One region of the Klebsiella sp. PK01 genome, then DNA from elsewhere that is predicted to be linked to it. Evidence: predicted binding sites of a transcription regulator. Region 1 holds the regulator's gene; each other region holds the start of a gene.
What was found. The regulator PurR, encoded in region 1, represses purine synthesis genes. The targets are predictions, from matches to a motif close to CANGCAAACGTTTGCNTG.

Region 1 (3,161 bases):
GATAGTTGCCAAGCGAGAAACCGACGCCGATTAATACCAGCATGGCGGTAACAAACAGCGGTGAAGCGTTGGTGATGGTATGCAGTACCGGAGAAATGTAGGTATACAGCGTGAACATTGCCCCGGCGCCCAGCACGGTGGTCAACAGCGCAGAGAGTACCTGAGGCCGCATTAATACCGACAGCTCGCGCTTCACGTTCGGACGCTCGCCGGCGCTACCTTTCGGCAGGGAGAACCACAGGCTTACCATCGCAATTAACCCCAGACCCGCCGTGGCCAGGAACGACATTCGCCAGCCGATGGTTTCACCAAGCCAGGTGGCAGCCGGTACGCCGCCGATATTGGCAATGGTCAGCCCCATAAACATGGTCGCAACCGCGCTGGCCTGTTTGTGTTTTGGCACCACGCTTGCGGCAACGACCGAGCCAAGGCCAAAGAACGCGCCATGATTGAGGCTGGTGATAATGCGCGACAGCAGTAGCGTCGTGTAATCCGGCGCAATAGAAGAGAGCACGTTGCCGAGGGTGAAGATCCCCATCAGGAAGATCAATGCATTGCGGCGAGCGCGATGCGACAGCAGTAACGTCATTAACGGCGCGCCGACCATCACGCCAATGGCATAGGCGCTAATCAGCATCCCCGCGGCCGGAATAGAAACATCTACGCCTTTGGCGATAACCGGCAGTAATCCCATCGGGGAAAACTCAGTGGTACCGATACCAAAGGCACCGATCGCCAACGCGAGTAAGGGAAAGTTGATTTTCATTCAGAGACTCCATCAGGCCGATTCAGGACACGGCATTACATCAGAAGCCAAAAGCATGACATCAATCACAGAAAAACAGAAGTAAACGAAATGACAAAAGATTTTTGCAGATCTGCTAATAATGGCGGGATAGGAGGGGAAGCCCCCTCCCTGCTGGAATCAGTGCAGTACCGCGGTCAACGCGGCGGCGACGATCAGACCCAGAACAATAACCGTCGTTGTCAGCGAAAACTTTAAATTTGTGTCCATCAATTTTCTCCCCTGATTATCCCCACATAGAAAGTGAGCTTGCTCATTTTTGCACAAAAATATGCAAAAATCTTCCCGGATTTAGAGTGATGCACATTTTTGCTCTTCCCCTTTGCCGCGAGATAGGACAAAATCCCACGCTAATTTGAAAGCGTATCGGCCATTGACCCCTTCCTGTCGTTCTGTGTCGTTTTCCCAGGTGTTGCAATGTTGATCATTGTATACAGGGTGTGTATAGGCAAACGTTTACGTATCGATAATCAGACGATCAGGTCAAGGTCTGGAGTGAGAAGTAATGGCAACTATTAAAGATGTAGCGAAACGCGCAAACGTTTCCACTACAACTGTATCACATGTGATTAACAAAACCCGTTTCGTGGCGGAAGAGACGCGCAATGCGGTGTGGGCGGCAATTAAAGAACTCCACTATTCGCCAAGCGCCGTGGCTCGCAGCCTGAAAGTCAATCACACTAAATCGATCGGTCTGCTGGCCACCAGCAGCGAAGCGGCCTATTTCGCTGAAATTATCGAATCCGTAGAAAAAAGCTGCTTCCAGAAAGGCTATACCCTGATTCTGGGCAACGCCTGGAACGATCCGGAAAAACAGCGCGCCTACTTGTCTATGATGGCGCAAAAGCGCGTTGACGGCCTGCTGGTGATGTGTTCCGAGTACCCGGAGTCCGTACTCAGTATGCTCGAAGAGTATCGTCATATCCCGATGGTGGTGATGGACTGGGGTGAAGCCAAAGCGGACTTTACCGACTCGGTTATCGATAATGCCTTTGAAGGCGGCTATATCGCCGGCCGTTACCTGATTGAACGCGGCCATCGTGAAATTGGCGTTATTCCGGGCCCGCTTGAGCGTAACACCGGTGCCGGACGCCTGGCAGGCTTCATGCAGGCAATGAAAGAAGCGCATATCAATGTGCCGGAAAACTGGATTGTTCAGGGCGACTTTGAACCGGAATCCGGCTACCGCGCCATGCAGCAGATCCTCAATCAGCAGCACCGCCCAACCGCCGTGTTCTGCGGCGGCGACATCATGGCGATGGGCGCTATCTGCGCCGCCGACGAAATGGGCCTGCGCGTACCGCAGGACATTTCGCTGATCGGCTATGATAACGTGCGTAACGCCCGCTACTTCAGCCCGGCGCTGACCACTATACATCAGCCAAAGGACTCGCTCGGGGAAGCGGCATTCAATATGCTGCTCGATCGCATTGTTAATAAACGTGAAGAGTCGCAGTCCATTGAGGTACATCCGCGTCTTATCGAGCGCCGCTCGGTTGCCGACGGCCCGTTCGTCGATTATCGCCGCTAACGCCCTCCCCCCGGCGCCGGTTATTCCGGCGCCCGCAACCACTCCCGATTCAACGTTTCGCTGTCGCCAAGATAGTCAAGTAGCCAGCTCAAAGCGGGTGAGGCATCGCTTTGTTGCCAGGTCAGGCAGCAGGCGGCATCCGGGAATGGGTTTTCCAGCGTTAAGGCCGTCCACTCCCCGCTATCAATATGCGGGCGGGCAAAGTGGCCTGGCACCATCCCGACGCACAATCCTGCTGAAAGACAGGTGGCTGAAGATTCCCAATCCGGCACCACCACCCGCTTCTGGTTATCCAGCAGCCAGGTTGTGCGCTTCGGCAGCGAGCGTGAGGTATCTTCGCGCACCAGTGACGGCCAGTTGCGCAACACGTCATCGCTGAGCGGCCCTTCCATCTGCGCCAGCGGATGGCTGCTGGCGACGACACAATGCCAGTTCAGCATCCCCATATCGCGGAAAGCGTAACGCCCGCCCACCGGAATCGAACGCGTCGCGCCAATAGCTAATTCTACCCGCCCATCGGCTAACGCATCCCAGACGCCGTTGAAAACTTCCTGAAAAACGATCAGTTCGACATCGCTAAAATGGCGATAAAAATCAACAATCATCTGGCGCATCCGCGCCGGTTTAACGATATCGTCCACCGCAATCGACAGCTGGCCACGCCAGCCGTTAGCAATCTGCTGGCACTGCTGGCGGGTGATCTGCATTTTTTTGATAACAGAACGTCCTTCCTGCAAAAACCAGTGCCCGGCGGGGGTCAATTCAACATCACGATGGCGACGTTCAAAAAGCGGAACCGCAAGCCACTCCTCCAGTTGTCGCACC
Region 2 (3,161 bases), on a different contig from region 1:
TATTTTCCACGTAGGCGTAAGCCTCATGGCCGCGGGCGTAGCCATATTTTAAGCGGCTGTAGTAGGGCTTCTGGCTCAGCAATGGCAGACGCTGCTTAACATCGGACCAGCTGTTCGGGTTGCCTTTTTGTTTTTTAGTCAGCGCCATTGCGTCAAGCATATGCGCGTAGCCCATATTATAGGCCGCCAGCGCAAACCAGATCCGCTCGTCTTTCGGGATCGCCTCCGGCACTTTGGCCATCATATCCTGCAGATAGCGCATACCGCCGTCTAGGCTCTGTTCGGCATCGGTACGGTCGGTCAGACCTAAACTCTGGGCGGTATTGCGGGTTAGCATCATCATGCCGCGCACCCCGGTCGGCGAGGTGGCCTGCGGGTCCCAGTGCGACTCCTGCCAGGCAATCGCCGCCAGCAGTCGCCAGTCGATCTGCCGGGCGTATTTCTCAAACAGCGGCTTCAGATCCGGCAGCGTATTTTGCACCGCGCGCAGGAAGGTGCGGGTATCAACATAGTCGAAGTCGTTGCCGTGGCCGAGATACTTCTCTTCCAGGCGGGCGAGAGTGCCGTCTTCGTTCATACTATTAAAGAAATCGAGCATGGCTGCCGATAGTGAATTGTCTTCGCTTTTTTCGCTAAACCAGGTGACCGGCTGTTCATCGCTGATATCGAGCGCCACAGCCAGCTCCGGATGCACGCGCTGGAACAGGCTGACGGCGACGGAATCGGCGACGGTATATTCCAGCGTACCGTCGATGACCGCCTGCATCAGGGCGGTGGTGCCGCGTTTTTCATCGACGCGCCAGTTGAGGTCCGGGTATTTGCTCTCCTTCAGCGCCTGCAGGTCGTTGAGGGCGACGTGGCCTGGGGCGATGGCGAGCTGTTCGGCGTTAATCCCGGCCAGCGTGCGCGGGCGATTACCGCCAACGCGATAGACCAGCTGCTGCGAAACGGAATAATAGGTAGGGCCTGCCTGATAGTTCTTCACCCGCTCGGTGTTATAGACCAGCCCGGCGGCCAGCATATCGGTTTTACCGGCATCGAGATCGTCGAACAGCTGGCTGATATTCTGCCGCACGGTGACTTTCAGCTTCACCCCAAGGTAATCGGCGAAGCGTTTCGCCAGCTCGTAATCGAGACCGTAGTCTTTGTTGTTGATGGCGGCATAGGTCAGCGGCGAGTTAATGGTACTCACGCGCAGTTCGCCGCGGGCAATGATCCCGGCCACGCGGTTCTCCGGTTTTCCCATCCACGGCAAAGACGGCCACAGCGCCGCCGCCAACAAAAGGGTGACGACGCCGATCAGCAGATAATTAATCTTTAATTTTTTCAAATAGTTAATTTTCTGCAGCGTGGAGTTCCTCAGCTGGGTATATCCGGAAAAAGTAAAAGGTTGCCGTAAGTTGAGCGGCATTTTGCTTAAGAATGCGCCAGTTGGCAACTTATTCGCGATTCATGTCACATTTATTGATAAAACTGATGAATCATTTTATTTCTACGCAAACGGTTTCGTCGGGGCTCAGGATTCTCTATAATGGCGGCCGTTTCCCCCTGGCTCACCTTGAAAGCTTCGAAGACGAGAGACTTATGATGGATATTTTGCGTGGTTCACCTGCACTGTCGGCATTCCGTATCAACAAACTGCTGGCACGTTTTCAGGCGGCCAACCTGCCGGTTAGCACCTTATACGCGGAGTATGTTCACTTTGCCGACCTGAGCGCCCCGCTAAGCGATGAGGAGCGCGAAAGACTGGTCAGACTGCTCAAATATGGCCCAAGCCTCAGCAGCCATACGCCAACCGGTAAATTACTGCTCGTCACCCCTCGCCCCGGCACTATCTCTCCCTGGTCCTCCAAAGCTACCGACATCGCCCATAACTGCGGTTTATCGCAGGTCGTGCGTTTGGAACGCGGCGTGGCGTACTACGTTGAAGCACAGGGTCTGAGCGATGCGCAGTGGGACGCCGTTGCGGCGGAACTGCACGATCGCATGATGGAGAGCGTTTTCACTGAGCTGGAAGAGGGAGAGAAGCTGTTTGTTCACCATCAGCCGACGCCAGTGACCAGCGTCGACCTGCTGGGCCAGGGACGTCAGGCGCTGATTGACGCCAACCTCCGTCTGGGGCTGGCGCTGGCCGATGACGAAATCGACTACCTGCAGGACGCATTCGTTAAACTTGGCCGCAATCCGAACGACATCGAGCTGTATATGTTCGCGCAGGCCAACTCGGAACATTGCCGCCACAAAATTTTTAACGCCGACTGGATTATCGACGGCCAAAAACAGCCGAAGTCGCTGTTTAAAATGATCAAAAACACCTTCGAGAAAAACCCGGAATATGTGCTGTCTGCCTATAAAGACAACGCTGCGGTAATGGAAGGTTCCGAAGTCGGCCGCTATTTCGCCGACTATCAGACCGGGCGCTATGACTTCCATCAGGAGCCGGCGCACATTCTGATGAAAGTTGAAACCCACAACCACCCGACGGCAATTTCGCCGTGGCCAGGGGCCGCGACCGGTTCCGGCGGCGAGATCCGCGACGAAGGCGCAACCGGACGCGGCGCGAAGCCGAAAGCGGGTCTGGTCGGCTTCTCGGTTTCTAACCTGCGTATTCCGGGCTTTGAGCAGCCGTGGGAAGAGGATTTCGGTAAACCTGAGCGTATCGTGACCGCGCTGGATATCATGACCGAAGGCCCACTAGGCGGCGCGGCGTTTAACAACGAATTTGGTCGTCCGGCGCTGAATGGCTACTTCCGTACCTATGAAGAGAAAGTGACCAGCCACAATGGCGAAGAGCTGCGCGGCTATCACAAACCGATCATGCTGGCGGGCGGCATTGGCAACATCCGCGGCGAGCACGTCCAGAAGGGCGAAATCACCGTTGGCGCCAAGCTTATCGTGCTGGGTGGCCCGGCGATGAATATCGGTCTCGGCGGCGGCGCGGCGTCATCCATGGCTTCCGGCCAGTCTGATGCCGATCTGGATTTTGCCTCCGTACAGCGCGACAACCCGGAAATGGAGCGCCGCTGTCAGGAAGTGATCGACCGCTGCTGGCAGCTGGGCGATGCGAACCCGATTCTGTTTATCCACGACGTTGGCGCGGGCGGTCTCTCTAACGCCATGCCGGAGCTGGTGAGCGATGGCGGCCGCGGCGGGAATTTCCA
Region 3 (3,161 bases), on a different contig from region 1:
CTTTATTTTTTACACCCTGGGTACCGCGGTTATCGGCCACCATTACTGGGATATGACCGGCGATGCGGTATTGCCGAATATGATTAACTTCTATAAGAACGTCAGTATTGCCGGGGCCTTCCTGCTGCTGGCAATAACCGGACCGGGTTCAATTTCGCTGGACCGCCGCTAATCATCAGACACAAAAAAGGCCGCAATCGCGGCCTTTTTTATCTTAACGCGGCAAGATTATGCGTAAACCGGGAAACGTGCGCAGATATCCAGCACTTTTCCTTTGACGCGCTCAATAACAGCTTCGTCGTTGATATTGTCGAGAACGTCGCACATCCAGCCAGCCAGCTCCTTCACTTCCGCTTCTTTAAAGCCGCGGCGAGTCACAGCCGGAGAACCGATACGGATACCGGAAGTCACGAACGGGCTCTTCGGATCGTTCGGCACGCTGTTTTTGTTAACGGTGATGTTGGCGCGGCCCAGGGCGGCGTCAGCTTCTTTACCGGTCAGGTTTTTATCAACCAGATCCAGCAGGAACAGGTGGTTTTCAGTACCGCCAGAAACCACTTTGTAACCGCGGTTCAGGAACACTTCCACCATCGCTTTGGCGTTTTTAGCAACCTGCTGCTGGTAAACTTTGAACTCTGGCTCCATCGCTTCTTTCAGCGCCACCGCTTTCGCGGCGATAACGTGCATCAGCGGGCCGCCCTGCGCGCTTGGGAACACGGCGGAGTTCAGTTTCTTGTACAGCTCTTCGCTACCGCCTTTCGCCAGGATCAGGCCGCCGCGCGGACCCGCCAGGGTTTTGTGGGTGGTAGTAGTAACAACGTGGGCATGCGGAACCGGGTTCGGATAAACGCCGGCAGCAATCAGGCCCGCTACGTGCGCCATATCGACGAACAGGTAAGCGCCGATGCTGTCAGCGATTTCACGCATTTTCGCCCAGTCAACGATACCGGAGTAAGCGGAGAAGCCACCGATGATCATCTTCGGTTTGTGCTCCTGAGCCTGCTTCGCCATGTCTTCGTAGTCAATTTTACCGGACTCATCGATACCGTAAGGAATGATGTTGTACAGTTTACCGGAGAAGTTAACCGGGGAACCGTGGGTCAGGTGGCCGCCTTGCGCCAGGTTCATACCCAGCACGGTATCGCCTGGCTGCAGCAGAGCGGTGTAGACGGCAAAGTTAGCCTGCGAGCCGGAGTGCGGCTGCACGTTAGCGTAGTCGGCGCCGAACAGTTCTTTCGCGCGGTCGATAGCCAGTTGCTCAACGATATCCACGTACTCGCAGCCACCGTAGTAGCGCTTGCCCGGATAACCTTCAGCATATTTGTTAGTCAGCTGGGAACCCTGAGCCTGCATCACGCGCGGACTGGTGTAGTTCTCGGAGGCGATCAGTTCGATGTGCTCTTCCTGACGTACTTTTTCCTGCTCCATAGCCTGCCACAGTTCGGCATCATAATCGGCAATGTTCATTTCACGCTTTAACATCCGCATCTCCTGACTCAGCTAACGATAAAATTTTGGCCTAAAAAGGCGGTCCTGATGGACAACGGCCCACAGTATAACCGAATCATTCTGTGATAACAGGTCTTGACAAAGGATTTTACGCAAACGATTGGCTCCACAGCACACAAGGCTTTGAGCAATAACGCATCAAACATTATCAACGGATTTCTTTTCAGGTTTGTGATGCAAATTCTTCATGTTGTAACGGCTTTGCGGCAAAGTGATAAAGAACCATTTACATAGCAGGGTTATTTATATAAGATGCATTTGAAATGCATCAATAGGATAATATTTAAGGAAGCTGCTATGCTCGACGCTCAAACCATCGCCACGGTCAAAGCTACCATTCCCCTGCTTGTAGAGACCGGCCCAAAGTTAACCGCACATTTTTATGACCGCATGTTTACTCATAATCCGGAGCTCAAAGAGATCTTCAATATGAGTAACCAGCGTAACGGCGATCAGCGCGAAGCGCTGTTCAACGCTATTGCCGCCTACGCCAGCAATATCGACAACCTGCCGGCCCTGCTGCCGGCGGTCGAAAAAATCGCCCAGAAACATACCAGCTTCCAGATTAAACCGGAGCAGTACAATATCGTCGGCAGCCATCTGCTGGCGACCCTCGACGAAATGTTTAGCCCGGGCCAGGAAGTACTCGACGCCTGGGGCAAAGCCTATGGCGTGCTGGCGAACGTCTTCATCAATCGCGAAGCGGAAATCTATCAGGATAACGCCAGTAAAAATGGCGGTTGGGAAGGTACCCGTGCGTTTCGCATTGTTAAGAAGACCCCGCGCAGCCAGCTTATTACCAGCTTTGAACTGGAGCCTGTCGACGGTCAGCCGGTCGCCGATTACCTGCCGGGACAGTATCTGGCTATCTGGCTGAAGCCGGAAGCCTTCGAATATCAGGAAATTCGTCAATACTCTCTGACCCGCAAAGCGGACGGTAAGGGCTATCGCATCGCGGTGAAGCGCGAGAATGGCGGCCAGGTGTCCAACTGGCTGCATAACCACGCCAGCGAAGGCGACGTGGTCTATTTAGCCGCACCGGCAGGCGACTTCTTCCTTAACGTGGAAGCGCAGACGCCGGTGACCCTGCTCTCCGGCGGCGTCGGCCAAACGCCAATGCTGGCGATGCTGGATACGCTGGCGAAAAGCCATCATCAGGGCCAGGTGAACTGGTTCCACGCGGCGGAAAACGGTGACGTTCACGCTTTTGCGGACGAAGTGAAGGCGCTTGGCGCGACGCTACCGAAATTTACCTCACACGTCTGGTACCGCAGCCCGAGCGAAGCCGACCGTCAGGCAGGACGTTTTAATAGCGAAGGTTTGATGGATTTAGCGCCGCTGGCGGAAAATATTCGCGACCCGCAGATGCAATTCTATCTCTGCGGCCCGGTAGCGTTTATGCAATTTGCAGCGAAGCAGCTGGTAGAATTAGGGGTCAATAAAGACAACATTCATTACGAATGTTTCGGCCCGCATAAGGTTCTGTAAGCCCAACGACGCGGGGATTTGTAGGCCGGGTAAGCGCAGCGCCACCCGGCAATACTGCAGCGAGCGGCGAGGATTAAATCGCCGCGTCGTCTTCTTCACCGGTACGGATACGAATCACCCGCGCCACGTCGAAGACAAAGATTTTACCGTCGCCGATTTTACCG
Region 4 (3,161 bases), on a different contig from region 1:
GTCACAAACACCGCATACAGCGCCATCGCCACCGCCTGCACCGCCAGAATAATAATCATCGGCAGCGCCAGCGACGCCAGTTCCCACAGCTTGAGGCTCATCAGCGCCATCGCGAGGAACAGCGACAGGCTGACGTTGCCCAGTACCGATACCGCGCGGTCAAACACGCGATACAGCCCAGCCAGCGCCAGGCCGTTGCTGAGGATCACGCCGATAAACAGCACGCAGACGAAGGTCGGCAATTCAAACACGGTGCCTGCCAGCAGTTGCGCAACCACCTTCCCTACCGTCAGGCAGATAGCGATTAACGCAATACTTTCAATCAGCACCAGCGAGGTGATCATGCGGCCCATATCCGGCTTCTCAAACGCCGTCGGCGCCAGCTGGTCGTCCGGCGTACCGTCCGGCGAGGAAGAGTGCTTCACCAGATAACGCGCCACCGGCCCGCCGATCAGGCCGCCGAGCACCAGGCCGAAGGTTGCGCAAGCCATGGCGACCTCGGTGGCGTTGGCAAATCCGTAACGCTCAACGAACAATTTACTCCACGCCGCCCCGGTGCCGTGACCGCCGGAAAGCGTAATAGAACCGGCCAGCAGGCCCATCAGCGGATCCAGCCCCAGCAGCTTCGCCATGCCGATACCGAGCGCGTTCTGCAGCAGCAGCAGGCCTACCACCACAATCAGGAAAGTGCCAAGCACTTTGCCGCCCGCCCGCAGGCTGGCAAGGTTAGCGTTAAGGCCGATAGTGGCGAAGAATGCCAGCATCAGCGGGTCCTTCAGGCTCATATCGAAATCAATTTCGATATCCATGCTTTTTTTCAAAACCAGCAGCGCCAGCGCCACCAGCAGGCCGCCGGCGACGGGTTCAGGAATGGTATATTTTTTGAGGAATGGGACGTTCTGAACGAGCTTTCGCCCTAAAAGCAACACCATGGTTGCGGCAACGAGCGTCGATAAGGTATCGAGATGCAACATAAAAAAGAGCTCCTTATGGGCGCATGATTCATTCACACGCGACGGTATTCCCGGTGTCGATTACTTCTCATCTTGAGGAGTCGGAGAGCGATTTTAAGCAGAAGTGCGTAAAAAATGACAGAAAAAGATATTTTGTATTAGTGTTGATGCGATCAAGCATACAAAATGTTAATTAATTTGTTACATCTATTCAGTGAGGATATTTTTTGCGCCAAATCGTGGCAAACGTTTGCTTTTGGTCTACAGTCCGATAAAATTCCCGCTTTGCCACCTTGGGATTGTTTGTGATGTCCGTTACGACCGCAGAGTCAGAAAATGCGCAACCGGTTGCGCATAAACCAGCCAGCGAATTAATCTATCGCCTCGAAGACCGCCCGCCGCTTCCGCAAACGCTGTTTGCCGCATTCCAGCACCTGCTGGCGATGTTTGTCGCGGTCATCACCCCGGCGCTGCTTATCTGTCAGGCGCTCGGCCTTCCGGCCGAAGATACGCAACACATCATCAGCATGTCGCTGTTCGCCTCCGGCGTGGCATCCATTATCCAGATTAAAGCCTGGGGACCAGTAGGCTCCGGCCTGCTCTCCATCCAGGGCACCAGCTTCAACTTCGTCGCCCCGCTGATTATGGGCGGCACCGCGCTGAAAACCGGCGGCGCCGACGTGCCGACGATGATGGCCGCGCTGTTCGGCACCCTGATGCTGGCGAGCTGCACCGAAATGGTCCTCTCGCGGGTTCTGCATCTGGCGCGCCGCATTATTACGCCGCTGGTCTCCGGCGTGGTGGTGATGATTATCGGCCTGTCGCTGATTCAGGTTGGCCTGACTTCTATCGGCGGCGGCTATGCGGCGATGGCCGACCACACCTTCGGCGCGCCGAAAAACCTGCTGCTGGCGGGCATCGTGCTGGCGCTGATCATTATCCTCAACCGCCAGCGCAACCCGTACCTGCGCATCGCCTCGCTGGTCATCGCGATGGCTGCCGGTTATCTGGCGGCGTGGTTCCTCGATATGCTGCCGGCTAACACCGCGCCTACCAACAGCAGCCTGATCACTATCCCTACGCCGCTCTATTACGGCCTGGGCATCGACTGGAGCCTGCTGCTGCCGCTGATGCTGGTCTTTATGATCACCTCGCTGGAAACGATCGGCGATATCACCGCCACCTCCGACGTCTCTGAACAACCGGTCTCCGGCCCGCTGTATATGAAACGCCTGAAAGGCGGCGTACTGGCGAACGGCCTGAACTCATTTGTTTCCGCCGTTTTCAATACCTTCCCGAACTCCTGCTTCGGCCAGAACAACGGCGTGATCCAGCTGACCGGCGTCGCCAGCCGCTATGTGGGCTTTGTGGTGGCGCTGATGCTGATTGTGCTCGGCCTGTTCCCGGCGGTAAGCGGCTTTGTGCAGCATATTCCTGAGCCGGTACTTGGCGGCGCGACGCTGGTGATGTTCGGTACCATTGCCGCATCCGGCGTGCGCATCGTCTCCCGCGAGCCGCTGAATCGCCGCGCCATTCTGATTATCGCCCTCTCTCTGGCGGTGGGTCTCGGCGTATCGCAGCAGCCGCTGATCCTGCAGTTCGCGCCGGACTGGCTGAAAAACCTGCTCTCCTCCGGTATTGCCGCTGGCGGTATCACGGCGATTGTTCTGAATTTAATCTTCCCACCTGAGAAGAACTAACGCATTGAAGTTGCGCTCCCCGGTATCGCCACAGCGACCAGGGAGCGCGGCGGCTGTAACATCTCTTCACCTCACTTCATCTCATTTCACTATTCCTGCCTTGAGGATTGCGCATAAATCGTGCATAACACGGTGATGTGTACTTATCAGGATGGAAGATCATGAAATTTCTTGGAAAGCTGATTCTCTGGCTGCTGATCGCCCTGCTGGTCGTTATTGTCGCCGCTTACTTTGCGCTGCAAACCCGCTGGGGGGCGCGCCAGGCGAGCAGTTGGTTAAGCGAAAGCACCGGCTGGAAAATCGCCTTCGATAAGATGGCGCATGACTTCTCTTCCCCACTGCATCTGCAGTTGCAAAATGTCACCTTTGGCCGCGACGGCAAGCCGCCGACGCTGGTCGCCAGAACGGTGGATATCGGTTTTAGCACCCGCCAGTTCAGCGACCCGCTGCACGCCGATGAAATCGTCCTCAGCGACGGCACGCTGAATCTCTCTCCGGCTTCCGCCTC

Region 2: purL (phosphoribosylformylglycinamidine synthase) is a predicted target of PurR. The motif match lies at 1,494-1,511, and genes of this name have one in related genera.
Region 3: glyA (serine hydroxymethyltransferase) is a predicted target of PurR. The motif match lies at 1,599-1,616, and genes of this name have one in related genera.
Region 4: AC22LX_RS17025 (nucleobase:cation symporter-2 family protein) is a predicted target of PurR. The motif match lies at 1,193-1,210, and genes of this name have one in related genera.

Annotation. Positions count from the first base shown of each region.
Region 1 is NZ_JBYEZM010000001.1:708,659-711,819, forward strand. It holds gene AC22LX_RS03440 (MFS transporter) at 1-766, opposite strand, end outside; gene cydH (cytochrome bd-I oxidase subunit CydH) at 926-1,015, opposite strand; gene purR (HTH-type transcriptional repressor PurR) at 1,311-2,336, shown strand; gene punR (DNA-binding transcriptional activator PunR) at 2,357-3,161, opposite strand, start outside.
Region 2 is NZ_JBYEZM010000002.1:878,979-882,139, reverse strand. It holds gene mltF (membrane-bound lytic murein transglycosylase MltF) at 1-1,411, opposite strand, end outside; gene purL (phosphoribosylformylglycinamidine synthase) at 1,585-3,161, shown strand, end outside.
Region 3 is NZ_JBYEZM010000002.1:869,154-872,314, forward strand. It holds gene AC22LX_RS09355 (DoxX family protein) at 1-172, shown strand, start outside; gene glyA (serine hydroxymethyltransferase) at 229-1,482, opposite strand; gene hmpA (NO-inducible flavohemoprotein) at 1,807-2,997, shown strand; gene glnB (nitrogen regulatory protein P-II) at 3,071-3,161, opposite strand, start outside.
Region 4 is NZ_JBYEZM010000005.1:152,365-155,525, reverse strand. It holds gene gltS (sodium/glutamate symporter) at 1-974, opposite strand, end outside; gene AC22LX_RS17025 (nucleobase:cation symporter-2 family protein) at 1,262-2,653, shown strand; gene AC22LX_RS17020 (AsmA family protein) at 2,815-3,161, shown strand, end outside.